DNA from 2 places in the Oricola indica genome. Region 1 is predicted to be linked to the other one. Evidence: riboswitches for the same ligand, from Rfam matches in the RefSeq annotation. Region 1 holds a riboswitch; the other holds the start of a gene.
What was found. Region 1 has a riboswitch for S-adenosylmethionine ahead of ACQK2M_RS22670 (O-succinylhomoserine sulfhydrylase). Riboswitches for the same ligand answer to the same signal wherever they lie in the genome.

Region 1 (15,704 bases):
GTTCTGTTTCGCCTCCGAAGGCATGCAGATCCATCTGACAGGCTGGACTTCCCATGCCGCCCATCCGGAAGATGGCCGCAGTCCCGCCAACGCGATGTCGGACCTCGTGACGCGCTTGCCGAACCTGCCCGAGGAACTCGGCATCGCACCCGGCGACGCGCTCGTGACGCTGTCGCATGCCCGTCTCGGAGAGGCCGCCTTCGGCATCGCGCCGGGGGAGGCGTGGATCATGGCGACGCTGCGGGCGCGCACGGACGAATTGCAGGAAAGGCTGATGGCCGTCGCGCGCGAATGCGCCAACGCGGCCGCGAAAGCCGCCGGGCTTGAGGTCGATATCGAAACGTCGGAGCGTTTCGCCGCCTGTTTCAACGACGCTGAGGCGACTGCCATGGTGCGCGAAGCCTGCGCGGAGGCCGGTGTCGCCTGTGGCGAGGTCGATGGCCCGTTCCGCTGGTCGGAGGATTTCGGCCTGTTCTCCTCCGCCGCGCCCTCCGCCTTCTTCGTGCTCGGCGCGGGCGAGGATCAACCGCAATTGCACAATCCGGACTACGATTTCCCCGACGCGATCATTCCTCAAGCGCTGGCGATCTTCGAACGGCTGGTGCGGGGGCGCTGCGGCTGATCAGGAGCAAATCTGAATGAAGCGTTGTTTCCGTGAGCCGATACCGGAACTGTTTGACGCGGCGAGATATTTGGACGCTGCCTTGTCGGCACACCTGGTCGGACGGACAAAGCTATCCTACGAGCTGATCGAGCTAGCTGACATGCCCGTCATCCGAGAATGGACTGAGTCGATTTGGGGTGCTCGAAGTCCTTATGTCACAATTGACACCTCGGTCGTTGCATCTCGAAAGCGCCATCCAATCGCCGTTCAACCGCAACGTATGCCTTCGAATGCGCAAAAAGAAGAATTGCGCCTTCGGGACGGTTACCATTGCCGATTTTGTCACATCCCGGCGGTTCGCTCGGAGATTCGCGTCGCTCTGAAGAAGCTGTATCCAGATGCCCTAAAGTGGGGGCAGCGAAACAACGAACAGCACGCAGCCTTGCAAGCCATGTGGCTGCAATACGATCATGTACTGCCACATGCATATGGCGGCGATAACAACTTGGAGAACCTTGTCGTTACCTGCGCGCCCTGCAATTTCGGAAGGAACAGCTATTCGCTTGCCGAGGCCGGGTTGGAGGATCCGAGAGACAATCCGCCAATCCACTCCTGGTGGGATGGCTTGGAGCGTCTGCTCCAAGCCTGAAATCATCTAGCCGCCGCCAGCGCCCCGTCGATATCGTTCATCAGGTCGTCGGCATCCTCCAGCCCGATGGAAAGTCGCAGCGTGCCGTCCGAAATGCCGAGTTCCTCGCGCGCTTCTGGCGACAGGTTCTTGTGCGTGGTCGTCGCCGGATGGGTGATCAGGCTCTTGGCGTCGCCGAGATTGTTGGAGATGCTAACGATCCCGAGCGCGTTTTCGAAGGCAAAGGCTTCTTTCTTGCCGCCCTTCAGCTCGAAACAGACCAGCGTCGAGCCGCCCTTCATCTGCTTGGGAATGATGTTGGCCTGCGGGTGGTCCGGCCGTCCCGGATAGATCACGCGCTTCACTTCAGAGCGCGACGCCAGGAAGTCGGCGACCTTGCCGGCATTCGCGGTCTGGTTCTTCACGCGCAGCGGCAGCGTCTCCAGCCCTTTGAGCATCACCCAGGCGTTGAACGGGCTCATCGACGGACCGGTGTGGCGGTAATAGTCGTGCAGGTTCTCGTCGATCCATTCCTCGCTCGCCAGCACCACGCCGCCGAGACACCGGCCCTGGCCGTCAATGTGCTTGGTGGTCGAATAGACGACGATATCGACGCCCAGTTCCATCGGCTTCTGGTAGATCGGCGTGGCGAAGACATTGTCGATCACCACCTTCGCGCCGACCGAGCGTGCGACGGCGACCACGTGCTCGATGTCGATGACTTCCAGCGTCGGATTTGTCGGGCTTTCGAAGAACAGCACCTTGGTGTTCTTCTTCACCGCCTGCTCCCAGGCGTTCGGGTCCGTGCCGTCGACCAGCGTCGTCTCGACCCCGTATTTCGGCATCAGCGTCTCGACGATCCAGCGGCAGGAGCCGAAAAGCGCGCGCGCCGCGACCACGTGGTCGCCGGCCTTCACCTGGCAAAGCAATGCTGAGGCAACCGCGGCCATGCCTGAGGCGGTCGAGCGCGCCGCTTCCGCGCCTTCCAGCAGGCACATGCGCTGCTCGAACATCTCGTTGGTCGGGTTTGCGTAGCGCGAATAGATGAAGCCCTCTTCCTCGCCCTTGAAGCGGGCCTCGGCGGCTTCGGCGCTGTCGTAGACGAACCCCTGCGTCAGATACATGGCCTCCGATGTCTCGCCGAACTGCGAGCGCAACGTGCCGCCATGCACCATCTGCGTTGCGGCGGAAAATTTCGACCAGTCAGAAGCCATCTGGAGTCTCCATACAAAAAAACCGGCATGCGTCGCCGCAAAACCGGTTGAACCACGTCTTCTGACGTGCCGCGCGGCCTTTTAGCGAGTTGTTTAACGTGGCTGCAAGCCGACCGGCCAAATCACCACGAACGAAAGCTGTCCATAAGGCTTCGCGGTGCTTGCGTCAACAAATCCGCTCGGGAATGGTGCGCGCCATGATGGGGAACCTCGACAGATGACCGGCGGAATCCTGCCCGACAGTGCCATACGCGCCCTGTTCGAGGCGTCTGCACTCAAATCCGACCGGGCCCTCGATCCTGACCAGATCCAGCCGGCCAGCCTCGACCTGCGGCTTGGCGCGAAAGCCTATCGGGTGCGCGCGAGCTTTATGCCGGGGCGTGACTTCAAGGTGGTCGACAAGCTCGAACAGCTGAAGCTGCACGAGATCGATCTCGAGGTGGGCGCGGTGCTGGAGACCGGCTGCGTCTACATCGTGCCGCTTCTGGAAGAACTGGCGCTGTCCGACGGTATCGCCGCATCGGCCAATCCCAAGAGTTCCACCGGCCGGCTCGATATCTTCACCCGCGTCATGACCGACCACGGCGTCGAGTTCGACAAGATCCCGGCCGGCTATCGCGGTCCGATCTATCTGGAGGTCAGTCCGCGCACCTTCCCGATCGTGGTGCGCACCGGCTCGCGCCTGTCGCAGGTCCGTTTCCGCTCCGCCAACACGATCCTGGGCGCGGATGATCTGTCGGCGCTGCATGAAACAGAAACGCTGGTCGCCGGCGACAATCCGATCGTCACTCAGGCCGGCATTGCCGTCTCGGTCGATCTGTCCGGCGACAAGCAGGGCCTCGTCGGCTATCGCGGCAAGCATCACACGGCAGTGGTCGATGTCGACAAGCGCGGCGCGCTCGACGTTCTGGATTTCTGGGAGCCGCTCTATGTGCGCGACCGCAAGGAACTGATCCTCGACCCGGACGAATTCTACATTCTCGTCAGCCGCGAGGCCGTACACGTCCCGCCGGACTACGCCGCCGAGATGACGCCCTTCGATCCGCTGGTCGGCGAATTCCGCGTCCATTATGCGGGGTTCTTCGATCCCGGCTTCGGCCACAGTGAGGCGGGCGGCACGGGCAGTCGCGCCGTGCTGGAGGTGCGCAGCCACGAGGTGCCCTTTGTCCTTGAGGATGGCCAGACGGTCGGACGCCTCGTTTACGAGCGCATGGAAAAGCGCCCGGACCATCTCTACGGCATCGATCTCAAGTCCAACTACCAGGCCCAGGGCCTGAAGCTCTCCAAGCACTTCCGCTCATTGTGAGGTGCGCTCCGCGCGCAACGCCTTGATCTCTTCCCTGAGTTTGCCGAGTTCCGACAGGATCGCGGTCTGGTCGTAATGCAGCGTCGCCCGGTCCGAGGCGGCCTCCTCGTCATGCTCCTTTTGCATCGCCGAGACGATGACGCCGATGAAGAGGTTCAGCACCGTGAAGGTGGTGCAGAGAATGAAGGGGATGAAGAACGCCCAGGCCCATGGATAGACATCCATCACCGGGCGGACGATGCCCATCGACCAGCTTTCCAGCGTCATGATCTGGAACAGGGAATAGGCCGAGGCGGCGATCGAGCCGAACCATTCCGGAAAGGTCGCGCCGAACAGCTTCGTCGCCATCACGGAGAAGACGTAGAAGAACAGGCCGAGCAGCATCATGATCGAGCCCATTCCCGGCAGCGCGGCCAGCAATCCGCCGATCACGCGGCGCAGCGACGGCACGACGCTGATCAGCCGCATCACGCGCAGTATACGCAGCGCCCGCAGCACGGAGAACGCGCCGGCCGAGGGGATCAACGCGATCCCGACCACGAAGAGATCGAAGATGCGCCACGGGCTCCTGAAGAACGCACCCCTGTAGACGGCGAACCGCGCGATCAGTTCGACGACGAAGACGCCAAGGATGATCCGGTCGACCGCCATGATCAGCCCGCCCGCCTGCACCATGACGGCGGACGAGGTTTCCAGGCCGAGACTGACGGCATTGATGATGATCAGGATGACGATCGCCTGCTCGAAGCGCTGCGATTCGACGAGGGTTGCGAGACGTTGCATGGGCTCTTTTTCGTCCGGTGCCAGGGTCGCGGTTTCGCTCGTCAATATGGGGAGCGCGGGACGATTTGCGAGATGTCAGATACGATGCCGCACGCCATCCGGGTCGTGCGGCGCGTGCGGGGTTTTCTCCCAGAGGAACGGCATTCGGTAGCAAACGCACCAAGCGCGGGGCTAGGCCGTGAGGTGGCGCGCGGCGGTGGGCGCGGCTTTATGCCTGATTGGGGTGAACCCGATAAGCGCCGATGCGAGTGTCTTCGGCGTGTTCTCTGAGGTCAAACCGCTCTTGCAAAATCCACCGCCGTTCACTGACAATAGCGTCGTACTTGACTTGAATCGCTATGCGGCAAGAAAGACAATCGAGGTTCTGAATAGTCCAGAACTCATCGGCGGTGATTGTCGCGCGATAAATTTCGCGCTTCTCTCCCGGCGGGATTTCCCGATATTGATCGGGTCGGATCGACAAACTGGATGGGACAGGTGTCCACTTGTCTTTGAGCGCTTGGCCATTTTCGTCGACGAAAATGCCTTCGGTAATGTGCACATAAGAATCGACGTGAATCGCTGGAGTTTGCCCAACATTTCGAATGGACACCGTCACAGAAATATATCGCCCGTACTCCGAGTGAGCGCCGTATTCAGCTACCACATCGCTCACGATCAAATGCGCTCGGATTTGAGCGGTTCCCACGTCAAACGTCGCTTTTACGGCGTCGTCAGCAGCGCGCACGGCCTCCTGCGTTTCTTTAAGAGTTAGAGCGACATACACCACACCGATTGCGGTGATGATTACGCTTGCCCACGTGGCCCACAGCATACCCTCGGCCCAATACGCCATCTCCCTTTGGGCGTTCAGATTTTGCTCGGCGCGATCGTGTTCGCGGCTGGTGCCTTCATAGGCGGCAAGGCATTGTCTGAAATCATCAATCGCCACGCTGGACGCGAGACATTCTTGCTGATGTTGCTGCTGGGTGGCGTACTGGGCTATCTCCGATTGATGACGCTGATCGGCGCGCTCGTAGCCCTTTGATACTGCGTATGAAAGGTAAACCAGCCCGACAAGAGCGACACCGATTACAGCGATCAGGTAAGGTGCAATGTCTGTGTATCTATTGCCGCTAGACATTGCAGGAAAAACGCCGCTGTGAACTTACCCCGAGAGAGCTTATTCTTTACGTTGGCCTCTTTCTCGTCAACACCGATCTCTGACAGTTCCTCGACCAACCCGGCGTAGGTCACGCCCTTTCGCTTCAAATCCGCTTTCAGGAGGTTTGCAGCCTTAGATTCCCAGTCCGTGTCTTTGCGAGACGTCAGATACGATGCCGGACGCCATTCGGGTCGTGCGGCGCGTGCGGGGTTTTCTCCCAGAGAAACGGATTGCGGTAATACTGCACCGCCGCCCGCCAGCCCGCGAGAGACATCAACAGCCAGTAGGCCGGCAGCGCCGGCAGGACCTTCAGCGCAAGCCCCTTTTCCGGGCCGTCGACCGCGCGCAGTCCGAGCGCGGCGTGCACGCCGAAGGCGAGCAGGATGTTCGCCCAGTCGGCGGCCGCGAGCCATGACCAGGCGATCGGGACGTCGCCCTGGAACACGCCCCACGCGGCGACGCCGGCGATCATGAGGAGCGTCATCGGAAAGAACAGCGAGCAGATGACGGTTCCGGCCAGAAGGGCGTGCAGGATCAGTGTTCCCGCGATCGGCATCCGCCGCGACCGCAACGCGCCGAGCCTCGTATTGACGATCCAGGTCTGGAGCCAGCCCTTGATCCATCGCGTGCGCTGGCGCAGCCAGATCGACGGCTTGTACGCCGCGTCTTCCAGCGTCGGGCGCGTGATCGTCCCGATGCGGAAGCCGGCGCGCCAGAGCCGGAAGCCAAGATCGGCGTCCTCGGTCACATTGTGCGGGTCCCAGGCACCGCAGCGCTCCAGCGCGGTCCTTCGGAAATGGGTGGACGTGCCGCCAAGCGGCACCGGAAGGCCGTGCCGTGTCAGGAACGGCAGGAGCGCGCGGAACTGCGCCGCATATTCGACATGGAACAGCCCAGCGATCCAGTTGCGCCGTGGATTGGCGATGACCAGCGGAGCCTGCAAGGCCGCAACGCGGTTCGGCGCGCGCCGGAAGATCTGCCAGGCTTCCTCCATCTGGTCCGGATGAGGCCGGTCCTCCGCGTCGAAAAGCGTCACCAGCGAACCGGTGCAGAAAGGCAGGGCGTGATTCAACGCCTTGGGTTTCGTTCGAGGCCCGATGCGCGGCACCGCAATCACCTCGAAACGGCGGTCGAGCTTCTGACGATCCAGCGCCGCCAGCGTCTGGTCGTCATCGTCCTCGCAGACCAGCTTGATTTCGAGTTTGCTTCGCGGCCAGTTCAGCTGCTTCAGCGAGGTGATCAGGTCATCGACGACCGGCGCCTCGCGATAGAGCGCAACGATCACCGTATAGACCGGGCGTTCGGAATTCTTGAATTTCGCCAGCGGTCTCGGCTCTACCCGTTCGTAGCCGATCGCGGCAGCCAGACGCAGTACGATGCTGGACAGAAAAAACAGCGAAGCGCCGACATGCACGGCGAGGATCGCAATCGCCGGCGAGAGTGTCAGTCCTGTTGTCACGGCCGAGATCAGCGCCGCCAGCACGAACCCGTGCCAGGCGCTGGCGCCATGTTTCGCCGAGGCGGCGGGCATGTCGTTCGAGAGCCGAAATCCCGCTTCCTCGGCAAGCCTCAGGCGCATCCGTCCGATCGATGCCTTTCGAAGCGCAGAGGGCACCGTGATCGCGATGCGCGTGTCGGCCTTGCGTTTTTTGCGGAGCAGCTTGTCCGTGATCAGCGCCGACCCCGGCGAGGGCGCGACCACCGCCCGCACGGTGCCGTCGGCCAGCCGGCACCAGCCGGTCGGAGACACGAGAGTCCCCGCGTGGGCAGGCTCGTCGCGATTCAGGATCTCGATAATCGTGTCCGGCGCGATGAATTCCAGCCCTGTGTGCTCCGCCAGGGTGCGGTAGTAGATTTCCTCCGTGATCAGTCCGCTGGCCAGCAACTCCTCGACGCCGGTCGTGTCGTTTCGGATCGCCATCCGGCTCGCGCGCGACAGATAGGAGGCGGGATAGGCGTGATCGGAAAGGAATGCGATTGTCTCGCAGTAGCGGTTTTCGTTGTCGGCGGGTTTTCCCGGGCGTTTGCGTGTCAGGGCACGCGCCTGATCGAGCAGGCCTGTAACCGGCTCGTGCTTCAGCATGACATCCGGCCTTGCCGGTTGCCCCGTCGTTCCGGAAGTCGATCCTCCGGCAGTATCCGTCGCCCCTGCGGAACTCACAAAACCCAACCCCATTCTCCGCAACTGCAAACACTATCGGTGCGCGCGAGTTTTGCAAGCGCGGCAACTTTCGAGAGAAGGCGCCAAAACCCTCTGGAACGCCGCGGCCGGTTCCGATAAGCGAAGGCATGCGCTATTCCGTCGTGTCCAGAGCTGTCGCAGCCCTCGTTCTCGTCCTTGCGGCCGTCATGCCGGCCGGCGCGGGCGATCCGCCGCGCCTGTCCGATCCGAACAGCCGTATCGCGCCGACGGATCTGACGGGTCTCTTACGGCTGCGTTTTCTGACCACGCTTGATTTTCCGCCCTTCAATTTCGCTGATCCGCAGCGCCGCCCGACCGGTTTCAATGTCGAGATCGTAAGGGCGATCTGCGCCGAACTCGGCATCGAGGCAAAATGCGAAATCCAGGCGATGCCCTGGGAGGAGCTCGACCTCGCGCTGGACGGACTGCGCGGCGAGGCGATCATCGCCGGCCACGGCATCAGCACGCAATTGCGCGCCAATCGCGTCGTCTCCCGGCCCTATTTCAAGTTTCCGGCGCGTTTCGTCGCGCGATCCGATTTCAGGGCGCCGACGACTGACATGTACTCGCTCGCGCGCGACCGGAAGGTCGCGGTGGTGGCGGGAAGCGCCCATGCCGAGATGTTGAAATCCTGGTTCCGCGAAGCCGTGCCGGTCGAGGTCCAGGACGAGGCGGCGGCCTACACGGCGCTGCAAAGGGAAGAAGTCGAGCTGGTGTTCGGCGATGGCGTGGCGCTGTCGTTCTGGCTTGCCTCGTTGAGCGCGGGATCGTGCTGCAGCTTCGTATCCGGGCCGTTCCTGTCGGATCGCTACCTTGGCCCCGGCATGGCCATCGTCATGCGCAAGGACAGCGCGCCGGTCATGACGGCGCTGAACGCCGCGCTCAACGCTATCGAGGAAAAAGGCGTCTACCGCGAAATCTACCAGCGCTATTTCCCGCTCGATCCCTACGCCGACGGAATCGGCGCGCCGACGCTACCGTCGGACGAAGGGCAGGCGCAAAGCCCAGAGCAATCCGGCTGACATCGGCCCGCGATATTCCTTCAGTCCGATTTCCATGCCCTCGTGCCCCAGCTTCGGTTGCGCGATGTAGGTGCCGAACAATCGGTCCCAGAACGGGAAGTTGAAACCGTAATTGGAATCGGTCTCGCGCGGCGTCGACGAGTGATGCACGCGGTGCATGTCCGGCGTGACGATCGCCCTGCGCAGCCATCGGTCGATCGGCTGCGGCAGGTTGATGTTGGAATGGTTGAACATCGCCGTCCCGTTCAGCACGATCTCGAAAAGCAGCACGGAGAGCACCGGCGCGCCGAGCGCGATCACGATGCCCGCCTTCCAGAACATCGACAGCACGATCTCGATCGGATGGAAGCGCAACGCCGTCGTCACGTCGAACCCGTTATCGGCATGGTGCATGCGGTGGATGCGCCACAGGATCGGAATCTTGTGGCTGGCGACATGCTCCAGCCAAACGGCGAAATCGAGAATGACGAAGGCGAGAATGCCGGCAACGAGCGGCGGCATGCCCAAGGCGGGAAACAGGCCCCAGCCTTTTTCCTGCGCGAAGATCGCGGTACCGACCGCCGCGGCGGGAAAGATGATCCTCAGCGCCACCGACGACAGCACGACGACCGAAAGGTTGGTGAACCAGCGCTTGGATTTCCAAGCGCCTTTCATCTCCTCGCGTTCGAGGCGCGGCGACCACAATTCGAAGATCGCCATCGAAATGAAAATCGTCAGGAAGGCTGCCAGCCGGATGGTTGCTTCGGAAATTTCCATCGCCCTATCGTGCTTTCGTGATGCGCCGGTCCCTGATCGGACGGCGGCGCATCAACAGCAAGTCAATTCCGCGTCAGGGCAGGCGGAAGCGCGCCCGGGCGGAACGCTCGATGGCCGCGGAGACGAGGTTGTCCAGATCCAGTTCGTCTCGAAGGATCTGCAGGAACCGCAGTTCCTCCTGCTCGGCATGCAGGTCCGCCGAGGCGATTTCCACAGCCACCGCATAGGCCGTGTCGTAGAGACGCTCCGGCAGGCTCGATTTGACCATGGCGAGAATCTGGTCGAGCCCCGATGGCTCGTTGATGATCGCCGTGCAGCGATTGGCGGCTTCGACGAGCTGGTCGCGCGTGAAACCGTCGAAGATCGGCAGCGTGTCGACCGTGTTGCCGATCCGCGCGAGTTCGCGCTCGGAAAGCGTCGTGTCGGCGGCGGCCATCGTGACCATGATAAAGGCCAGCGCTTCTGGTTGAGAGAGTGTGCTCATCGAATTCCCCGTGGCGTGTCGGGCCAACAGGTAGTCGCGCATGCTTGGCTTCGCAAGCCGGAGACTGTAAAGGCAGGCGGACAAATGGCCGCGCGGTGCTTACCGCGGACCGTGAAACCACCCGACGATCAGGACGAAAAAGAAATGAGCGCCAATCCGGCCTTGCCCCAACTCGAATTTTCACCGGAGCTTCTGGAAGCCGCCGGCAAGACCAAGGCCTGGCCTTTCGAGGAAGCGCGCAAGATCGTCAAACGCTACGAGAAGTCCGGATTTCCCGATGTCGTCCTGTTCGAGACCGGTTACGGCCCGTCCGGCCTGCCGCATATCGGCACTTTCGGCGAGGTGGCCCGCACGACCATGGTCCGCACCGCCTTCCGCGTGCTGACGGAGGACAAGGTTGCCACCAAGCTTCTCTGCTTCTCCGACGACATGGACGGCATGCGCAAGATTCCGGACAACGTGCCGGACCGGTCCTTCCTGGAGCCGCATCTTCACAAGCCGCTGACTGCGGTGCCGAACCCGTTCGGCGGCGATTTCGAGAGTTTCGGCCATCACAACAACGCGATGCTGCGCCGTTTCCTCGACACGTTCGGCTTCGACTACGAGTTCGCAAGCGCGACCGAATACTACAAATCGGGCCGTTTCGACGCGATCATCCAGCGCGTCGCCGAGCGCTATGACGCGGTCATGGACATCATGCTGCCGACGCTCGGCGAGGAGCGCCGCGCGACCTATTCGCCTTTCCTGCCGATCTCGCCGAAGACCGGCCGGGTGCTCTACGTGCCGATGAAGGCTGTCGATGCCGGGGCCGGCACGATCACCTATGTGGACGAGGACGACGAGGAGGTGACGCAATCCATCACCGGCGGCCAGGTCAAGCTGCAGTGGAAGCCGGATTTCGGCGCCCGCTGGGCCGCGCTCGGCGTCGATTTCGAGATGTTCGGCAAGGATCACGGCCCCAACATGCCGGTCTATGACCGCATTTGCTCCGCACTCGGCGGCCGTCCGCCGGAGCACTACGTCTACGAACTCTTCCTGGACCAGAACGGCGAGAAGATCTCCAAGTCGCGCGGCAACGGCCTGACCATCGACGAATGGCTGACCTACGCGCCGACCGAGAGCCTCGCGCTCTACATGTTCCAGAAGCCGCGCACCGCCAAGCGCCTCTATTTCGACGTCATTCCCAAGGCGGTCGACGAGTATTTCTCGTTCCTCGGCGCCTATGGGCGGCAGGACGAGGCGGGCCGGCTTAACAATCCGGTCTGGCACATCCATTCCGGGCAACCGCCGGCGGCCGACATGCCGGTGCCGTTCTCCATGCTGCTCAACCTCGTCAGTGCATCGAACGCACACGACAAGGACGTGCTGTGGGGCTTCATCTCGCGCTATGCGCCGGGCGTGACCGCGGAGACCCATCCGAAGCTCGACGAACTGGTCGGCTACGCGATCCGCTACTTCGACGACTTCGTCAAACCGACCAAGACGTTCCGCGCGCCCGACGATACGGAACGCGAGGCGCTGACCAGGCTGGTCGCGGCGTTCGAAGCGCTACCGGCGGACGCCGACGGCGCGGCGATCCAGGATGCCGCCCTCGATGTCGCACGCGGTTTCGAGCGCTACCAGGATCCGTCGAAAAAAGGTCCCGACGGCGGCCCTGCGGTCACCGGCGACTGGTTCCAGATGTTGTACCAGGTCCTGCTCGGGCAGGAGCGCGGCCCGCGCTTCGGCTCGTTTGCGGCTCTCTACGGCATTTCCAACACTGTCGCCCTCGTCAACAAGGCGCTGGCCGGAGAACTGGCGCTCGAACAGGCCTGACCGCTACTTCTTTTCAAGCAGCAGCGTGCTTTCCTTTTCGAGATTGCCCTTGATGCGCTCCGCCAGTCCGGCGAGGAACAGGGGCAGCACGACCGTGATGACGACATTGTCCTCGGCGACATCGACCGTGCCATTGATGACCTGGCCCATGGCGCGCGCCTCAAAGGCGAGCGTGTCGCCTTCCCAGTGCTGGTCGAGCTTCAGGGCGAAGCCGAGACCGTCCGCGACTTTTCCGAATCCTTCGTCGATCCGGCGATGGGCTTCCTCGCGTCCGAGTTCGTGTGAGATCGTGACTGTGACTGGCTTGGCCATTCGATTATCCGGCTGTTTCAATTGAGGTCATGCAGTCGAGATGGGTTCGATCGCGCCGCGATGCAAATCCCGTCTTCGGCTATTGGCTCGCCCAGATGATCCGCGCCATAAACTCGACATCGGCGGCCGGCAGTTTTCGCGGCGGATGGGCCGGGTTGGCCGACTCCAGTTCGACCATCAGCGAGGATTGGCGCAGCAGCGTCTTCGCCATCACTTCCCCGCCGCGCGTCTTGACGACCACCCTGTCTCCGCGCCGGACCTGTGCTGTCGGTGATACAATGATCGTGTCGCCCTCGCGATAGAGCGGGAGCATGGAGTCGCCGGTGATTTCAAGCGCATAGGCGTCGTCCTCGAGGTCCGCGCCGGGAAAGGCCACCATGTCCCAGCCCTGTCCGGCCGGAAATCCCGCATCGTCGAAATAACCGCCTGCGCCGGCCTGCGCCATGCCGATGATCGGCACTTCGCTGAGCGCGATGGCACGTGGATGCGGCATCGGGGAGGCCGGTTCGGTGTCGGCGGGCGCGCTGTCACCGCGCACCAGCCCCATGAACACGTCCAGCGACGAGCCGGTGGCCTCCATGATCTTGGCGAGCGATTCCGTCGAGGGCCAGCGCGGCCGTCCATCGGCGGCAAACCGCTTCGACTTGTTGAAGGTGGTGGAATCGAGCCCCGCGCGCTTCGCCAGCCCGGATGGCGAAAGGTCGTTTCGTTCGGCGAGCGCGTCGATGGCGGCCCAGATTCGCTTGTGGGAGAGCATGGCGCTTCCTGATGATTTCAGGAATAAATACCTTTGGCGTCGCCCTCCCGCAAGGGGTGAACGCGCCTCGGGTTATGTGCCGGACGGGGGACGGGCGCCCGGCCGCATGCTCGGTCAGCCGGCGACCTCGCCCAGCTTTTCGAGGATCGCTGTCCAGCCGCCCTTGTGATTGTCGCGCGCCTCCTCGCTGGCGAACTTCACCTGCGTGAGTTCCACCTCGGTCGACTTGTTTCCGGCCGGCGTGAAGTCGAGCGTCACGACGGAGCCATCGATGGAATGCGGCGATTCCCAGGTGAAGCGGATGCGGCTGTGCGGTGTCACTTCGAGATAGGTGCCGGAATGCGGGATTTCCTGGTCGCCGGCTGCCATGATGATTTCGAAACGCCCGCCCTCGTGGCCGTCGGCCTCGGCTTTCGGCACGGTCATGCCCGCCGCGGGCATCATGAATTTCGCCAGCATCGCGCCGTCCAGCCAGGCATCGAAAACCTTTTCGACGGGGGCGGGGATCGTTTTCTTTAGGGTCAGGGACAGTTCACTCATCTCGATCGTTTCCTTCTTCGAGCAACTCACCAAGGCGCTCCAGCCGTAGCTCCCAGATCGAGCGGAGTTGCCCGAACCAGTCATCGACCGCATGCACCGGATCGAGATCGGCCTCGATCAGATGCACCCGCCCGAGCGTCTTGCGCGTCACCAGTCCGGCGGCCTCCAGCACTTTGATGTGCTTTGAAACCGCGTTCAGTGACATGTCGTAACGCCCGGCCAGTTCCGTCACCCGAAGCGGTCCCTCCTGCACCAGAGTGGTGAGAAGGGACCGCCGGGTCTGGTCGCTCACCGCCTTCAGGATTTCCGAAAGGCGATGCTCCTGCGAATGTTCACCCATTTGGTTGAATAACCTTCTCTGATTTTATTGTCAACTAAATGGTTGAATATAAGATTCGCCGGGAACCGGCAAGCCACGTCTCGTGTCGCTTGACATTGCAGTGCACAAAGCCGATATGCCGTATGTGAAAGCGATTTGGCTGCCGCGTGAGCAGCCCGTACCGTCTCAACGACATTTCTGTTCGTCAGGTGCAAAACGCATTTCCTTCCGGCCGCAAAACCAGGCGCCGGATTTTCCAACAGGTTCCCATTTCACGCGGGGTGCTGACGATCCGCTGATCCACAGGACACTTCGGTCCGGGATAGCAGTTGGATCGCAAACCTCATGACGCGCCCATCCGCGTAAGGCGGACGGGACGCGTGTGTTTTTGCATGTGCGTGGGCAACTCCGCGCGCCAATGCCACGAAAGGCATGACTTTGACTGACTTTTCCAAACTCGGACTTTCCGAACGTATTCTCCACTCCGTCGAGGCCGCGGGTTACACCTCGCCGACGCCGATCCAGGAAGCTGCGATCCCGGCCGTGCTCGCAGGCCACGACATCATGGGCCTCGCCCAGACCGGCACCGGCAAGACGGCCGCCTTCGGCCTGCCGCTGATCGAGAAGCTTCTCGCCGATCCGCAGAAGCCCTTTCCGAAAAGCGCGCGTGCGCTGATCCTCGCCCCGACCCGCGAACTCGCCAACCAGATCACCGCAAACCTTCGCGGCTTCGTCAAACGGTCGAAGCTCCAGATCGCCACCGTCGTCGGCGGCCAGTCGATCAACGTCCAGATCCGTGATCTTCATCGCGGCAAGGATATCATCGTCGCCACGCCGGGCCGCCTCATCGACCTGATGGAGCGCAAAGCCGTGATCCTGGCCCAGACCCACTTCCTCGTCCTCGACGAGGCCGACCAGATGCTTGATCTCGGTTTCATCCATTCGCTTCGCCAGATCGCCAAGGTTCTGCCGAAGGAGCGCCAGACGCTGCTCTTCTCTGCGACGATGCCCAAGGAGATCGAAAGCCTGTCGAAGACCTATCTGAACGATCCGGTCCGCATCGAGGTGACGCCGCCCGGCAAGGCCGCCGACAAGATCGACCAGTCGGTGCATTTTGTTTCCCAGCGCGGCAAGACCGATCTGCTGAAGAAACAGCTCTCCGAACGCGCCGACGATCTCTCGCTCGTCTTCGCGCGCACCAAGCACGGCGCCGAAAAGCTGATGAAGCACCTCGTCGCCAACGGTTTCTCGGCCGCGTCGATCCACGGCAACAAGAGCCAGGGCCAGCGTGATCGCGCCATTCGCGACTTCAAGAGCGGAGACACCCGCATTCTCGTCGCGACCGACGTCGCCGCACGCGGCATCGACATTCCGGGCGTCAGCCACGTCTACAATTACGACCTGCCGCAGGTCCCCGAAAGCTATGTCCACCGCATCGGCCGCACCGCGCGCGCCGGCGCCGAGGGCAGGGCGGTTTCCTTCTGCGCCGAGGACGAAACCAAGATGCTTCGCGACATCGAGAAGCTGACCGGTATAACCATTTCGGTCGCCAGCGGCGAGCATCCGGGCTTTGGCGCCGGCAGCCGCAAGGAAGGCCGCGGTCGCGGCGGCAATGGCGGAGGCAATCGCGGCTCCGGCAACGCGCGCCCGCAGGGCAATCCCGGTGAGGCGCGCAAGTCCGACAACCAGAACCGCAAGCGCCCGCATCGCGGCAAGGCTGCGACCGGCGAACAGGCGGCGGGTGCGCAGGAACGCCCGTCCAGCCGTCCGAAATGGCGCCGCAACCGCAAAAGCCGCGCGGCCTGATCTTGCTCTTGGCGTCTTCCGCAAGCGGATTG
Region 2 (15,704 bases), 3.5 Mb from region 1:
ATCGTGCGCGACCTCGGCATCGCGGACCGCCTGCCGGAGAGCGTTCTGGCGCATCTGGAAAAGCGCGCGGCCGAGCCCGCCGCCGATTTCGTCCACACGACGGAGAACATCCTGATCGGCTCCAACCGGATCAGCCTTTCGGCGACCGAGAACGCGGCGCATCATCGCGGCTATAAGCCGATCGTGCTTTCGGAGTGGCTCGAAGGCGACGTGCAGGCCGCGGCCGAGAGCTTCCATGCGGCGGCGTTCCGGGCCTCCTCCAAGGGGCGGGTCGCGATTCTTGCCGGCGGTGAAACCAGCGTCCATGTGACGGGTTCGGGCAAGGGCGGCCGCAATCAGGAGATGGCGTTGCGCTTCGCCGTATTGTGCGAGGCGAGCCCGCTGCCGCGCGGCTGGGCCTTCCTGTCCGGTGGCACGGATGGCCGTGACGGACCGACCGACGCGGCCGGCGGTCTCGTCACGCCGAAGACCATCGCCGCGCTCGACGCAAAAGATCTGTCAGTGGATGCTTACCTTTCCGACAACGACGCCTATCACGCGCTCAAGGAAGCCGACGCGCTTCTGATGACCGGCGCGACCGGCACCAATGTCGCGGATCTGCAGGTGCTTTTGCTGGGGTGAGGAGCGGTCAGCAGAGCTGACCGATCGACAATGATTTGTCGATTGGAGCGACGAACGCGCGGAGCCATGGCGAAGCGCCGGCGATCCCGAGCGTCGACTTTTTATTCGGTCTGCAGAATGCTAGGAACGCCGTGCCTATCCATGTGCGGCTAGGGTTCCGTTGCTTCGCGCAAGCTGGTCCGAGCGCCGTCATGAGCCGTGTACGGCAGACACCCGAGGACGAAACGACCAGAGGGAGTGGAAAGGGCGTGATGAAACACGTCTTTACCAACCTCAGAGGTCTTCATGACATCCCTCGGACTATTCCTCGTTCTCGCCGCCGCCGTCTGCCACGCGACCTGGAACTATTTCGTCAAGCGCATCAATGGCGGCCCGGAACTGATCTGGCTGTTTTCGGTTCTGTCGATCATCATCCTTTTTCCCGTCGCCATCGGAATCGTCATTGTCGAAAAGCCGGCGTTCGGCATCGCGCAACTCGCGTTCATTGCCGGAAGCGCCATGCTGCATCTCGGCTATTTTCTCCTGTTGCAGACGGGTTACTGCAAAGGCGATCTTTCGCTTGTCTACCCAACGGCACGCGCGACGGGGCCAGTGCTGTCGACTTCATTCGCAATCCTGTTCCTCGGCGAGACGGTCACTCCCCTCATGGCGGCCGGCGCGGCGATCGTCATTTTCGGAGTGTTGATGCTGACAGGCGGCATCAGGCGTCGGGCGGACAACCTTTCCGCCTCCCTTCTGTTCGGCCTTGGCGCGGGCTTCCTGATCGGCAGTTACACTGCCTGGGATGCCTATGCGGTGTCCGCCTTGCTGGTTCCGCCTTTGCTGCTGGATTACGTCTCCAGCGTCGGGCGCGCGGTTTTGCTCGCTCCGGTCGCCACCGCAATCGCGCGCTTGTCCGCCGGCATTGGCGCGAACATCGAAGCGGCGTTGTCGTGATCGCGATCTTCAACCCGCTGGCCTATATCCTGGTGCTCTATGCGCTGACTTTCACGCCGGTCGCCTATGTGGCGCCCATGCGCGAGGTGAGCGTGTTGCTGACTGTACTCGCGGGCAGCCTGTTGCTCGGCGAAGGACGGTTGCGCCCCCGGCTTTTCTGGGCAGCCGTGATCCTGTCGGGCATGACGCTTCTGGTGACCGCGTGAGGGGGTGCCTCAGCGCGACAATTCCCGCGTCGCCTCGTCCAGGCCCTTCAGCGTCAGCGGATACATGCGGCCGCCCATGATCTCGTTGAGCATCTGCGTCGACTGGGTGTAGCGCCAGCGGTCTTCGCGCTCGGGGTTGAGCCAGATCGTCCTGGGGAATTTGTCCAGCACGCGCTGCATCCACACCGCGCCGGCCTCGTCGTTCCAGTGCTCCACCGAGCCGCCGGCCATGGCGATCTCGTAGGGGCTCATCGCGGCGTCGCCGACGAAGACAACGCGGTAATCGGAGCCGTAGGTGTGCAGCACGTCGAAGGTCGGAATGCGCTCGGCGTGGCGGCGGCGATTGTCCTTCCACACGCTCTCATAGAGGCAGTTGTGGAAGTAGTAGTATTCCATGTGCTTGAACTCGGCGCGCGCCGCCGAGAACAGTTCCTCGACGACGCGGATATGGTCGTCCATCGAGCCGCCGACATCGAAGAACATCACCAGCTTCACCGCGTTGCGCCGCTCGGGCCGCATCTTCACGTCGAGATAGCCGTGCTCCGCGGTGGACTGTATGGTGCCGTCGAGGTCGAACTCGTCATGCGCGCCCTGCCGCGCCCAGCGGCGCAGTCGTTTCAGCGCCACCTTGATGTTGCGCGTGCCGATCTCGACGCCATCGTCGAAATTCCGGAATTCGCGCTTGTCCCAGACCTTCACGGCGCGGCGATGCCGGCTTTCATTCTGGCCGATACGCACGCCCTCGGGGTTGTAGCCATAGGCGCCGAAGGGTGATGTGCCGGCCGTGCCGATCCATTTCGATCCACCCTGGTGGCGGCCCTCCTGTTCCTTGAGGCGCTCCTTCAGCGTCTCCATCAGCTTGTCGAAACCGCCGAGCGACTCGACCAGCTTCTTTTCCTCTTCCGACAGGTGTTTTTCGGCCAGCCGGCGCAGCCATTCCTCCGGCAGGTTGGCGACATCCACGCCGGTTTCGCCGGAGACCGCCTCCAGCCCCTTGAACACATGGGCGAAGACTTGATCGAAGCGATCGATATGGCGCTCGTCCTTCACCAGCGCCGCGCGCGCGAGGAAATAGAACCCCTCGACATCCCAGGTCACGAGCCCGGCCTGCATCCCTTCCAGCAGCGAAAGATATTCGCGCAGCGACACCGGCACCTTGGCGGCTTTCAGTTCGAGGAAGAAGGGAATGAACATGCCGCTTTCTAGCGCCGATGGGATGTGCTGTCATCACGTCCCGTACCCGCCCGTGACAGGATTGCGGTAACCAGCCAGGGGAGGCCGCATGACCGATTACAAACCGCAGGGCTACACCAGCCTGTCGCCCTATCTGATCGTTCCCGATGCGCAGAAGACGCTCGATTTCGTCAAGGCCGTGTTCGGCGCCGAACCGTTGCGCCTGCATCGCCGCGACGACGGCTCGATCATGCATGCGGAGGCGCGCATCGACGATACGGTGGTGATGATGGGCGAGATGCCGGAGGGGCCGCAGGCCAGCATTCATGTCTATTGCGCCGATGTGGAGGAAGCCTTCCAACGCGCGCTGGACGCAGGCGGCACGATCGTCCAGCTGCTTGAACTCAAGCCCGACGGAGACCGGCGCGGGGGCATCGACGACGGCAACAACACCACGTGGTGGCTGGCGCGTCAGGAGGGCTGAAGGCGCCCTAGGCGAAGTAATTGCCCCAGACGATGAAGCCGACGATCGCCAGAACCAGCGCGAGGGCCGCTGCGGCGGGTAGGCGGCTTGCCCATCGCAAGCCGGAGCCCCGCGGATGGCCGCGACCGAGGAAGAAGACGGGAACGGCGACGAGCCCCGCCGCCAGTTGCCAGCCGAGGAACCCTGTCACGCGGTTCAGGCCGCGTGTAAAGCTGTCGCCCGTCGGTTCGGTGATCGAGAACTGGATGAAGGACCAGATGAACAGTCCTGCCCAGACGGCGAGCAGGACGATGGTGGTCGAATTCTTGCGTTGATCCGGCATCGCCTGTCCCTCCCCGAAGCCGGGGAGAGTGTCGGCGAAAGACGCAAGAAGATCAATCGGGCGTCAGCGCGCGTATTTGATGAAGGGCGTGAGCTTGCCGATCCGGTCGTAGAGCCTGCGGGCCGTCTCGTTGAAATGCTGCGTGTTCCAGTAGACGGCCGGACAGCCCTCTTCATCGGCGGCCGCGTAGACCGCCTCGATCAGCGCCCGGCCGATTCCCTTGCCGCGCACCTCCGGGTCGGCATAGAGATCCTGCAGATAGCAGACATTCTCTATCTTCCATCCGTGGCGGTGGAACAGGTAATGGACGAGCCCGACCGGCTTGCCGCCGACCAGCGCGATCAGGCCGCGAAACTCGTTCGGCGCGCCGCCATTGCCGGCCAGCATGCGCTCGAAGGACGACGCGTAGACCTCTTCGGGCACCGAGGATTCGTAGAACTCCAGATAGGCGGTCCACAGGCGGCGCCATTCGGCCTCGTCGCCGCGTTCGAGCGGGCGGATTTCAAGCGTGTCAGGCATCGCGGTGCTTCCCGATTTCGGAAAGGTCGTATTCCGTCGTCTGGTAGACTTGGTTGATCCAGTTGCCGAACAAAAGGAAGGCGTGGCTGCGCCAGCGGTTGAGCGGCTTGTTGTCGGGGTTGTCTTCCGGGAAATAGTTCACCGGCACGCCGATCGGCGTGCCGTTTTCAACGTCGCGGAAATACTCCTCGGCCAGCGTCGTGGAATCATATTCGACATGGTTGAAGATGTAGAGCCGGTTGCACTTCTTTTCCGAGATCAGGCAGAGGCCGGTATCCGGCGATTCCATCAGCACCTCCAGCCCCATGTCGGGCCTGATGTCGTCCTTGCGCACCTCGGTCCAGCGCGAGACGGAAATCTGGAAGTCGTCGGAAAAGCCCGCGAGATAGGGCGAGGCCGGCTTCAGGTTGCGGTGGCGGTAGACGCCGAAGGCCTTCTTCGGAAGCGTGTATTTCGGCACGCCGTGGAAATGCCAGATCGCCGCCATCGCGCCCCAGCAGATGTTGAAGGTCGAATGCACGTTGGTCTCGGTCCAGTCGAGGATCCGCTGCAATTCGTCCCAGTAGGTCACGTCCTCGAAGGGCAGCGTCTCGATCGGCGCGCCCGTGATGATGAAGCCGTCGAACTTGCGGTGCTTCACCTCGTCCCAGGTGTGGTAGAAGGAGATCAGGTGTTCGGCCGAGGTGTTCTTGGGCTGATGGCCGCCGACGCGCACCAGCGTCAGTTCCACCTGCAGCGGCGTCGAGCCGATCAGCCGGGCGATCTGGGTCTCGGTCTTGATCTTGTTCGGCATCAGGTTGAGCAGGCCGATCTGCAGCGGCCTTATGTCCTGGCGCAGCGCGGTCGTGTCGTCCATGACCATCACGCCCTCGCGCACGAGAATATCGCGGGCGGGAAGCTGGTCTGGAATACGGATCGGCATGGCCTTGCTCTTTCACTCAAACAAAAAAACCGGCCGCGAAACAACGCTACCGGTCGGGACGTCCTCTGACTGTCGTCTCGGCCCTTTAGCGAGTTTTTTTACGTGGCTGCAAGCCGGCCGGCCAAATCACCACGCCGCGGAATGTAGTGCCGGCGGCGACGGGCGTCAATCTGTCGGTGCGACGGGTGCCGGAGTAAAGGATTTCGCCCTTTACGTAGCGTTATGGAATTTTTTCCTTTTGGTGGCTATCGTGGGCCGGAAACGTACTGAATATGGACCAATGATATGATCCATGGCCTGATTGCCAATCTGGCGGTTGTCGGACTTTTTGTGTCGGTTTGGCTTTTCGCCAAAGAGGCCCTTGTGCGGCACACTCACGGCAAAAGGGTGGTCGTCCTGGGCATTCTGGTCGGGTTGGGCTCGATTGCGACGATGGCGATGGCGGTCCGGACGCAGGATGGCCTTCTCTTCGATCTTCGGTTCGCCTTGCTCGCGACGGGAGCTTTTCTCGAGGGGCCGATTGTCGGCGTCATCGCCGCGCTGGCCGCGATCTCCTTCCGAATCATCGAAGGCGGCGCGGGCTGGTTTGCCGGAACCGTCGGCATCCTGCTCTCGGCCCTGATCGGCATCGCCGCCTACCGGTGGCTGCCGTTCCGCTGGACCTTGCGCCAGTTCGCGCCGCGCGCCCTGCTGGTAGCCTTCGGCGCAACGACCTTGCCGAATATCGCTGTTTTCATGCTCCCAGCGGATCTTCTCGACGCATCGATGGGCCGGACGGTGTTGCTGACGATGGGCCTGAATTTCGTGGGCATGCTGTTTGTCGTTTTTACCGTCTGGCATGGCAAACTTCGCCTGAGGGAGCGCGCGCTCCTGCTGGCGGCGATCAGGCAGGCGCCGGATTATTTCTACGTCAAGGATCGCCAGAGCCGGTTTGTCGCGGTCAACAAGGCCGTCGCCGCGCATCATGATTCGGAGCTGAAGTCTACTCTGGCCGGCAAGTCGGATTTCGATCTCGAACCTGAACGGGCACGGCAATTATTCGCGGCCGAGCAGGATCTGATGACCAGTCCCGACAACAGGATCGATACGCGCGAGACCGTCGACCTGCCCTCCGGCGACACGCGCGTCTTCGAAACGACGAAGGTTCCGGTGAGCGATGTCGATGGACAGGTCATCGGGCTCGTCGGGATTACGCGGGACGTGACGGAAGCCGTCGAAGCGGAACTTCGGCTGCACGAAGACCGGCGCCTGCTGGTTTCGATCCTGTCGAAAATGACGGACGGCGTGGCGCTCTTCGACCGGGAAAGCCGCCTCGTCTACTGCAACGATCAGTATCACGCATTCTTCTCACGGACGCGGGACGTTCGCGTTCCGGGCGCCGAACTGACGGCCATTCTGCGCGCCGCGGCGGAGCGTCGCGAGCAGATCGACATTCCGCAGGAGGACGTCGAGGACTGGATACGGGACGTCGTGCAAGGCATGAAGCGGGGCGGTTCGGAGGAAATCCGTCTGTTCGATGGCCGCACGGTTTTGGCCCGGACGCGGGTGGTCCACAATCTGGGCGCGCTGTCCGTCGTGTCCGACATTACCGACATGCGGTTGACCGAGCAGAAGCTCTCCGGCCTTGTCAGCGAGATGGAAACGCTCGCAAGGACCGATGCGCTGACCGGCATCGTGAACAGGCGGGCGTTCGACGAGTATCTCGAGCGCGAGGTTTCGCGCGGCAAACGCGGCGGGAGCCCGGTCAGCCTGATCATACTCGACGTCGATCACTTCAAGGCCTTCAACGACTTTCACGGTCATCCGGAAGGCGACATCTGCCTCAAGCGCGTGGCGAATGTTCTGAGATCGCAGATCAGGCGCGGTTCGGACTTGCTGGCGCGCTATGGGGGAGAGGAGTTCTGCGTCATCCTTCCCGACACCGATGAAGACGGCGCCATCGTTTTCGCCGAAGGCCTGCGCGCGGCAGTCGAAGCGGCAAGGATCGAGCATGGCGCTTGCGATGCGGGAATCGTGATGGCGAGCCTGGGTGTCGCGACGATTCCGGCGGGGGTCGACGATCTGTCGGCGTCGGACCTCCTGAAAATGGCGGACATCGCCCTCTACGGCGCCAAGAAAAGCGGCCGAAACCGCGTCATGCAGCATTCGCGGGTGTTTCAGACCATGACTGCGAAAACCTTACTGCCTCAGGCGCAACCCGCCAAAACGAAACAGGCCGGTTAAGCGCCGCAATTCGCCTCGAAGGCTTTCCGCCGACGGTGCTCGAAGAGCGACTGGCCGGCCAAATCACAACGGACAGCTGGATATGCCCGAAACGGGATGAGGTCAGTGTTTTGGGGGGAGGGGCAGCCGCGTCTAGAATGGGGCCGGGAGGGGAATGGCGGGCCGTCTACGGCAAACTGAGCAAATCCGGCCTGACAAGTAGTTTACTCGAACGCCACGAGTTCACGGTCCTGTCTCGGCGATCGCCCGAATTTTCGGGAGTACTCCCTCGAAAATTGCGCCGAGCTTTCGTATCCCACACCGAATGCGATCTCCGATACTTTTGCGCTGGAAGTCTGAAGCGCATCACGCGCCCGGAGCAGGCGCAGGTCCTTTTGATATTGCAGTGGAGACGTTCCGGTCACGGCCTTGAACTGCTCGAAAAAGGCCGAGCTGCTCATGCCGACATCCCTGGCCAGTTCCTTGACGACTATGGTCCTGGCGAGATGGGTTTGTATGTTCCTCGTCGCCTCAAAAATGCGACTGGCCGCGCTCTCATGCCAAAGCAGTTTGTGAAGCGTCTCGCCGTGCTGTCCCATCAGCAGGCGCGCGTGGATTTCTCGGGCTGTGATCGGGGCCAACAGACGTCTCGCCGCCACCGTTTCGCATTGCTTGAAATAGCGCCGCAATGCATCGTCTATCTCTTCATCCGTGTCGCACAGGTGAATTGAAAACGGTTCCGAAGGCCGGGTGTTTGCCGAAGGCGATACAGCCGGCGCCAACGACCGCAGCAGGTCGAGATCAAGCGGGAACACAAGCGCGACATAAGGTAAATCCGGCGCTGCTTCGGTAATGCGTGAGAGAACCGGCAAGGCGTGGCTGACGATCAGCGACTGGCCCGCGCGCACGGTTATTGTCTTTGTATTGGTTCCAACCTCTTTCGCGCCTTGCAGGACAAGGCAGAGCAATGGCCGGTAGACGGTTGCGTTTTGCCCCGAGGGAGCCTCGTGGCGCAGCAGATGTGTTCCGCTGGCCTCATGGAACAGCGCCCCCTGACGCAACCCCGATTGATCCAGCAGCGACAAAGTGCGGTCCAGCAGTGCCTCGTGTGTCATGGCGGTCTCCGTTGCGCTGGCGCAAGCCATAGCATGGCAAGGTAAACGGATTTATAGAAAAACAGCAAGAGTGGAGGATCGTGCAAGAAAACAGGACAAACCATAAAGATTGCCACGGCAACCTTGAATATCGTGCGATCACCAACACGAAGGGATCGCAGAGATGAAAAACATCTTCATAACCGGTATCGCAGGTGGCTTCGGCAAACCCACGGCGCTGGCTCTTCTGGAACGGGGCTACGCCGTTGCCGGAAGTATCCGCAGCCGCGGTGGGAAGAAGGCCGCGACTGTCGCCGAACTCGAAGCGGCCGGCGCAAGAATTGTCGAGATGGACGTGACCGACACGGCCAGCACCGAGCGCGGTGTCTCTGATGCCATCTCGCAACTCGGCGGGCTCGATATCCTGTTCAACAACGCGGGCATTGGCTCCTATGGAATCCAGGAGCTGATGTCTCCAGAGGACATGACACGCGTTTTTGACGTGAACGTCATGGGCGTTCAACGAGTCATGCGGGCAGCGTTGCCGCATCTGCGGGCGAAACGGCGCGGGACTGTAATCTATACGTCCAGCCTGATCGGGCGGATTGCGACCCCGTTTTATGGCACCTATTCGGCATCGAAATGGGCGCTGGAAGCTGTGGTCGAATGCTACAGAACGGAGCTTTCAGGGTTCGGGATCGAATCCTGCCTCATCGAACCCGGGGCAATGCCAACAGCATTCTTTGATGGCATGGTGACACCGAACGATCCTGCACGCGAGGCCGAATACGGCGAGTTCGCCGCCGTGCCCGCGATGTCAAGCAACGGACTGGCCCAGATGCTCGACGCGACGCCCGATCAGCGGCCTGAGCGCATTGCGGAGGCGGTCGTCGCTCTTCTGGACAGGCCATTTGGGGAAAAGCCCTTCCGCACGGTGGTCGATTTTGTCGGCGTCGGCCCCGAGATCGAGCGCTACAACGATGTGCTCCACGACGTCACCCGCAAAGTCCTGACCAATTTCGGCATCGAACAGATGCTCGATCTGAACGCTTGAGGAGGTTTCGATGAAAACCATACTGATCACAGGAGCATCTTCGGGCATCGGCGAAGCAACGGCGCGGCACTTTCAGGCAAACGGTTGGAACGTCATTGCCACGATGCGTGCTCCGACAGAAGACAGCCCGCTTGCCGATCTGGACAATGTGCTGCTGACGCGGCTGGATGTGACGGATGCCGCCTCGATCCTGGCGGCAGTGGCAGCTGGTATCGAAAAATCCGGCAGGATCGACGTGTTGCTCAACAATGCGGGCTACGGAGCATACGGCGCGCTCGAGGCATTCACGATGGAGCGCATTCGGCGACAGTTCGACACCAATGTGATCGGGCTGCTGGAGGTGACCAAGGCTGTTCTGCCCCATATGCGGCAGAACCGTTCGGGCACGATCATCAATATCTCTTCCATCGGCGGTCAGATCACCTTTCCCCTGGGGACTTTGTACCACGGCACCAAGTTCGCGGTCGAAGGCCTGTCAGAAGCTCTGCACTACGAGCTTGAACCGCTTGGCATTCGGGTGCGCATTGTCGAACCCGGCATGATCAAGACGAATTTCGGCGGCAGGTCTTTCGATTTCGCGATGGATGAAAGCCTTTCGGACTATGCGCCGACCGCCGAAGCGATGGGCCGCCTGTTCGGCAAGCTGGCGTCAAATCCCTCCACACCTGAAATGGTGGCCGAGGTCATTTGGAACGCTGCGCATGAGGACGGAGACCGCTTGCGTTTCCGCGCCGGAGAGGATGCCATAAGGCTGCTGGACGAGCGGAAGAGCGAGGATGATGGGACCTTCATCGGCCGCATCAAGGCGTTGATGAGCGGCTGAATCAATTTCGGCCGCGTCCGCAATTGCCCCCATGGGTGTGCGGTGCGGGTAAAGCTGGCTTTCCTGAAATGGCGTCCCGGCGACGGTGCTCGAAGAGCGACTGGCCGGCCAAATCACAACGGACAGCTGGTTATGCCCGAAAGGGGATGATGTCAGTGTTTTGGGAGGAGGGGCGGCCGCGTCTCGAATGGGGCCGCACAAAATCTCGTACGGCCCCGTTTGCCAGGTGCGGACAGAATTCAGGCGGCGGCGTCCTTGTTGACTCCGCCCTTCACGGCGATCGCTGTCATGCGGCGATCGCCGTCATAGGTCTGATCGAGGCACTTCTTCAAAACCGCCGCGTCACCGTCCAGGCCGAGGCGGTTGGCGAAGGCGGCCAGTGTGCCGTAGCCAGCAAGCGCATAATGGACCATGCGCTGATATTGCGGGATGATGGCGGCGTCGCGCACGTCGGCGTCCGTGATCTCGTCGGACAAGCCATGCTTGCGCGCTTCTTTCACGAGGCCTTCCATACCCTTGCAGTGCTCCGCATTCGGCTTGATGCCGTGGTCGTTGCACAGCTTTTCGATTTCGGCGATGCCATCGGCAATACCGTTGCCGCCATCGATCAGCGCCTCGGACAATTCCTCGTCCTGGGCGGCGCGGCCCAGTTCGGTCACGACGGGCAGGGACTGGGTGTTGGCGCTCCAGATGTCCTGAAGCTGGTCGAGGTAAATGTCCTTGAGCGAATTCATTGTCATGTCGGACTCCTTTGGTCTGGTCAGTCCCCCAACGACCAGCGCTACGGAAAGTTCCTCTCGTCGATCTGGCTTGCCTGTATCCTGTTGCCCGCCCGAGGCGTCGCACTGACCGTCAGATTACTGCGCCTGGCTGCGTTCGCAGTCCTTGCGCATACAGCCAACAGCACCGCCGAGTCCCCCTCCTGCCTTCGCGGGTTTTTGTCCGCCGCACCGGACACCCCGCCACAATAGCCCGAACCCTTGGCGGAGACACATGGCATGGCTTTCAACCGGGCGCTTCTGCACCCTTCGGCGAAGACACTCGACGCCGGGCTATCTGAGCTCCATCGAGTTCGAGGATAAAATCATGCTGGCCTACACTCGTGTCAGAAAAGCCGGCAGCGGGCCATTCCGGCGACGGTGCTCGAAGAGCGACTGGCCGGCCGGCCAAATCTCTACGGACAGCTGGCTATGCCCGAAAGCGGATGAGGTCAGTGATTTGGGAGGAGGGCTAGTCGCGTCTCGAATGGGGGCGGGAGGCGACGGGAGGGTTTCGTACACCGAATGAGGTAAGCTGACACTCGCCTATAGCTCAAGCTTTGACGCTTTCGGCCTATTACGAAGATTCGGCTTCTGGCGACAAAAGTTGCGGGCGAAGCATGTTGTTCTAACCTCAAAAGAACAAGTGTGATGTTACTCAAGTGACGTTGCGCGGCGCTAAACTCATGTTTATCAGTGAAATAAGAAGTAAATATTCTAAGAGATTACGCGCAAATTAATGCCTCTTGGCTCGCGAGGAATATGAGCGATGGATGACGCTCCAATCCCCATTTCGACTCTCGACAATCCGACCAAGTGGCCATTGGCGAATGCTAGATTATTGGGCCTGGGTGCAGGCCTTCCGGTTAATCCGCTAGACCGCCTGGCAAACTTCAGTGCCGACGAGTTTGAGCGGTTTACACTCGAATGGGCCGATGGCTTCCTGCGCCAGAAGCTCTCCGGTGTGACCGACATTCAGCAACGCGGCGGCGCCGGCGATAAGGGACGCGATATCGTTGTCTGGTTCGGTGCACCGGGGTCACCTGAGCGCCATTGGCACCTGTATCAGTGCAAGCGATATGGCACGGCGCTCGGCGTCAATAAAGGCATTGGGGAGATCGCAAAGGTTCTTTTCTATGCGTTCCGGGGTGACTACACGCTGCCGTCCGAATACTGGTTTGTTACCCGGAAAGGCGTCACAGGCGAATTTCAAGACCTGATCGACGAACCGACAAAACTGCAAGGCTACTTGATTGCCAACTGGGACGCGCATTGCGCATCTGCGATCACTTCAAAGAAAGCCGTAAAGCTAGAAGGTGAGTTTGCTGACCACGTCGCCAAAGTGGACTTCAGCTTCATCCGTGTTAAACAACCACTCGATATCATCAACGAACACGGCCAAACGCCCTACCACCGTGTAGTTTTTGGCGCTCCTTTGATCGACCGGCCGCCGCCGCCCACGCCGCCATCGGAGGTGGATGAAGCCGAACAAGGCTATGTTGGTGAGCTCTTCAAAGTGATCGGTGAGATGACCGGTTCGGACGTTTCTTGTGAGGGTGATTTCGCAACATATGCGCAAGCGAGAGGCCTTTTTGAGCGCTCTCGGATGACGTTCTACAGCGCGGAAGGCTTGAAGGAACTGGCTCGCGACGGAATGGCCGACGCCTCCTTCTTTGATCAACTACTTGGTGAATTTCGCCATGGTCTCTACTACACCTACAGCGCACCCGCAGCTTCTGGATATATTCGCCTAAGCGAAACCGTCAAAGCCGCGCAGACTCAGCAGGTATCGAGTTCAGCCCTCAAAGACCACATAAATTCGCCTGATCGGGAAGGCCTGTGCCATCACCTGGCGAACAACGGTGATGTGAAATGGTGCGATGATGTCTGATCGTGCAGTCGCTACCCCAGCATCACTTGATGGCCATCGACTGTCCGGGTTCAGCACCAATGAGACAATTTCGGCTTAACGGATAGAGGAGGATTTCTGGCTCATCGTAGCCCTTCAAGGAGCGAAGATGAGACGGAAATCCGGGACACAGAAGGAGCCGGCGGAAAAGGTCATCAAGGACATCCGCCGTGCAACCCGCAAACATTATTCGGCGGAAGAGAAGATCCGCATCGTGCTGGAAGGCTTGCGCGGTGAGGAGTCGATTGCCGCGCTGTGCCGGCGTGAAGGCATTGCCGAGAGCCTCTATTACAATTGGTCGAAAGAGTTCCTCGAAGCCGGCAAGAAGCGGTTGGCCGGCGACACCGCGCGGGCAGCCACCAGTGACGAGGTCAAGCATCTGCGTCGCGAGGCCCATGATCTGAAAGAGGTCGTCGCCGAGCAGGCGCTGGAACTGCGGCTGCTTAAAAAAAGCATGATCGCGGATGGGGGCGACGACGAATGAGATATCCCGCCTCCGAGAAGCTGGAGATCATCCGGCTCGTCGAGCAGTCGCATCTGCCGACCAAGCGCACGCTGGACAAGCTCGGCATTCCCCGCTCGACCTTCAATCGCTGGTATGACCGCTTTCTCACCGGCGGCGTCGATGCGCTGGAAGATCGCAAGCCTCAGCCCGGGCGGGTCTGGAACCGCATTCCCGACGACATCCGAGAAAATATCATCGACCTTGCGCTTGATGAGCCGGAGCTGTCACCGCGCGAACTGGCGGTGACGTTCACCGACACGCGAGGCTACTTCGTCTCGGAATCCTCGGTCTACCGCCTGCTCAAGGCGCAGGATCTGATCACCAGTCCAGCCTTCATCGTCATCAAGGCTGCCGATGAGTTCCATGACAAGACGACCGCGCCGAACCAGCTGTGGCAGACCGACTTCACCTATCTGAAGGTCATCGGCTGGGGCTGGTTCTATCTGTCGACCATCCTCGACGATTACTCGCGCTACATCATCGCCTGGAAGCTATGCACCACGATGAAGGCCGGGGATGTCACCGACACGCTGGAACTCGCCCTGCAGGCATCGGGTTGCGACAACGCCAAGGTGATGCAACGTCCACGGCTCTTGTCAGACAATGGTCCATGTTACGTCGCCGGCGAACTGGCCGATTGGCTCTCCGGCATTGGGATGGAGCACACCCGCGGTTCGCCTTGCCATCCCCAGACCCAGGGCAAGATCGAGCGATGGCACCAGACGTTGAAAAACCGCATCCTGCTCGAAAACCACTTCCTGCCGGGTGCTCTCGAAACGCAGATCGACGCCTTTGTCGATCATTACAATAACCGGCGCTACCACGAGAGCCTCGGCAATCTCACACCGGCCGACGTCTACTTCGGACGCAGCCAGACCATCCTGCAGACAAGAGAAAGGATCAAACGCGAAACTATCAATCAACGGCGCTTGCTGCATCGCAAGGCCGCCGCTTAGAATGAAATCCTGATGGGCCAGAGCCTCCACTAGATCAGGCCGCCGAACTGCTCAAAACCTCTGACGACGGACAGCAAGTCTGGGCACCAATCGATTCGGCGTCAGTTCTCAAGCTATGCCGAACGATAGAGCAGGTCTTGCAGGAATGGTCATGGCCTAAGGATGTGAGGGTCGAATTCGACGAAAAAGCCTACGATCTCAAGGTCAACGGCAAAGCCAGAAAGTCCCATGGTAAGGGGTTTCGCGCGGTTCTCAACTCCGCACTTGCGATTGGAGTACTGAGGTATTGCCATGAGCATCAGAAGCCGCACCCCCAGTTTGTTGTGCTCGACTCCCCCCTAACGACTGTTAAGCAGCGCGACGTTGAGGCACCATCGGAGGGCGACAAAGCAGATGCACAGAGCATCAATCAAACCATCGAGCCTTTGTTCTGGGACAGCATATCAAAGACAGCACATGATATTCAGGTTATTATCCTCGATAACAAGGAGCCGAGTTCTGAATTGGCTGACGAGCTTAATCTCCAGCTTTTTGCTGGACCCACGGCTGGGCCAGAAGAGCGTGCCGGGTTTATTCCTGAAGGGGACGCTTTGGCTTCCGATTAAGGCTGCGCTTATAGGTCAGCTTTCCGCCCGTTATAGCCTTCAATAAGGTATTGAATGGCTGCTTTCGGGAGGCTCACATTTGAACTTGAATGGCGGGAATGTGGGCGCAATTCTGCCGATGGCACGGTCGCGTCCCGCGCCCTTCCGCTCCACCCTCACAGGCGACAACCCGTACCCCGGTGGAAGCGCTTCCTTGCCCACCCCACCAAAACCCCTTTTGCCACCCCCATTCCCCCCTCCGGCCTTCGTGTTTTTTATCCACCGCCCCGGACACCCCGCCACAATAGCCCGAACCTTTGGCGGAGACACATGGCATGGCGTTCGACTGGGCGCGCGCGATCGAGAAGAACCGTGACGATCTGATCAGTGTCGTCACGACGCTCTTCGTCATGGCGGGAATCCGCACGGGGAAAACGGTCACCGTGTTGCCGCGGTTCATGCATCGGCGCATCCTCGGCCTGTTGCGCCCGGCGGAATATGCCGCGCGGCGGCTGATCCTCATGGCGGCCTGCAAACTGGTGGTGACTGCCGCTCCACTCGCCACTGCGTCGCGGGGAAGCCGGCAAGCGGGCAGCGTCGCCGGAGGGAGCGGGACGGGAGGCGAGCCTGCCGATC

Region 2: it holds a riboswitch for S-adenosylmethionine, as region 1 does, so the genes downstream of both, metA (homoserine O-acetyltransferase MetA) here and ACQK2M_RS22670 (O-succinylhomoserine sulfhydrylase) in region 1, are expected to answer to the same signal.

What each region holds. Positions count from the first base shown of each region.
Region 1 is NZ_OZ245747.1:4,565,564-4,581,267, reverse strand. It holds gene ACQK2M_RS22680 (amidohydrolase) at 1-622, shown strand, start outside; gene ACQK2M_RS22675 (HNH endonuclease) at 639-1,253, shown strand; gene ACQK2M_RS22670 (O-succinylhomoserine sulfhydrylase) at 1,256-2,446, opposite strand; SAM riboswitch at 2,508-2,585, opposite strand; gene ACQK2M_RS22665 (2'-deoxycytidine 5'-triphosphate deaminase) at 2,664-3,752, shown strand; gene ACQK2M_RS22660 (ion transporter) at 3,744-4,535, opposite strand; gene ACQK2M_RS22655 (hypothetical protein) at 4,744-5,658, opposite strand; gene ACQK2M_RS22650 (DUF6471 domain-containing protein) at 5,616-5,771, opposite strand; gene ACQK2M_RS22645 (glycosyltransferase) at 5,843-7,762, opposite strand; gene ACQK2M_RS22640 (transporter substrate-binding domain-containing protein) at 7,969-8,883, shown strand; gene ACQK2M_RS22635 (sterol desaturase family protein) at 8,836-9,639, opposite strand; gene ACQK2M_RS22630 (tellurite resistance TerB family protein) at 9,713-10,123, opposite strand; gene ACQK2M_RS22625 (lysine--tRNA ligase) at 10,268-11,938, shown strand; gene ACQK2M_RS22620 (polyhydroxyalkanoic acid system family protein) at 11,942-12,250, opposite strand; gene ACQK2M_RS22615 (S24 family peptidase) at 12,330-13,007, opposite strand; gene ACQK2M_RS22610 (SRPBCC family protein) at 13,122-13,547, opposite strand; gene ACQK2M_RS22605 (ArsR/SmtB family transcription factor) at 13,540-13,887, opposite strand; gene ACQK2M_RS22600 (DEAD/DEAH box helicase) at 14,305-15,672, shown strand.
Region 2 is NZ_OZ245747.1:1,060,370-1,076,073, forward strand. It holds gene ACQK2M_RS05450 (glycerate kinase type-2 family protein) at 1-621, shown strand, start outside; gene ACQK2M_RS05455 (hypothetical protein) at 907-1,557, shown strand; gene ACQK2M_RS05460 (hypothetical protein) at 1,554-1,763, shown strand; gene ACQK2M_RS05465 (vWA domain-containing protein) at 1,773-2,957, opposite strand; gene ACQK2M_RS05470 (VOC family protein) at 3,046-3,420, shown strand; gene ACQK2M_RS05475 (hypothetical protein) at 3,428-3,742, opposite strand; gene ACQK2M_RS05480 (N-acetyltransferase family protein) at 3,806-4,261, opposite strand; gene metA (homoserine O-acetyltransferase MetA) at 4,254-5,183, opposite strand; SAM riboswitch at 5,249-5,326, opposite strand; gene ACQK2M_RS05490 (diguanylate cyclase) at 5,547-7,406, shown strand; gene ACQK2M_RS05495 (AraC family transcriptional regulator N-terminal domain-containing protein) at 7,610-8,500, opposite strand; gene ACQK2M_RS05500 (SDR family NAD(P)-dependent oxidoreductase) at 8,664-9,533, shown strand; gene ACQK2M_RS05505 (SDR family oxidoreductase) at 9,544-10,356, shown strand; gene ACQK2M_RS05510 (ferritin-like domain-containing protein) at 10,596-11,096, opposite strand; gene ACQK2M_RS05515 (ABC-three component system protein) at 11,884-13,005, shown strand; one part of gene ACQK2M_RS05520 (IS3 family transposase) at 13,133-13,469, shown strand; one part of gene ACQK2M_RS05520 (IS3 family transposase) at 13,469-14,484, shown strand; gene ACQK2M_RS05525 (hypothetical protein) at 14,622-15,089, shown strand; gene ACQK2M_RS05530 (hypothetical protein) at 15,404-15,704, shown strand, end outside.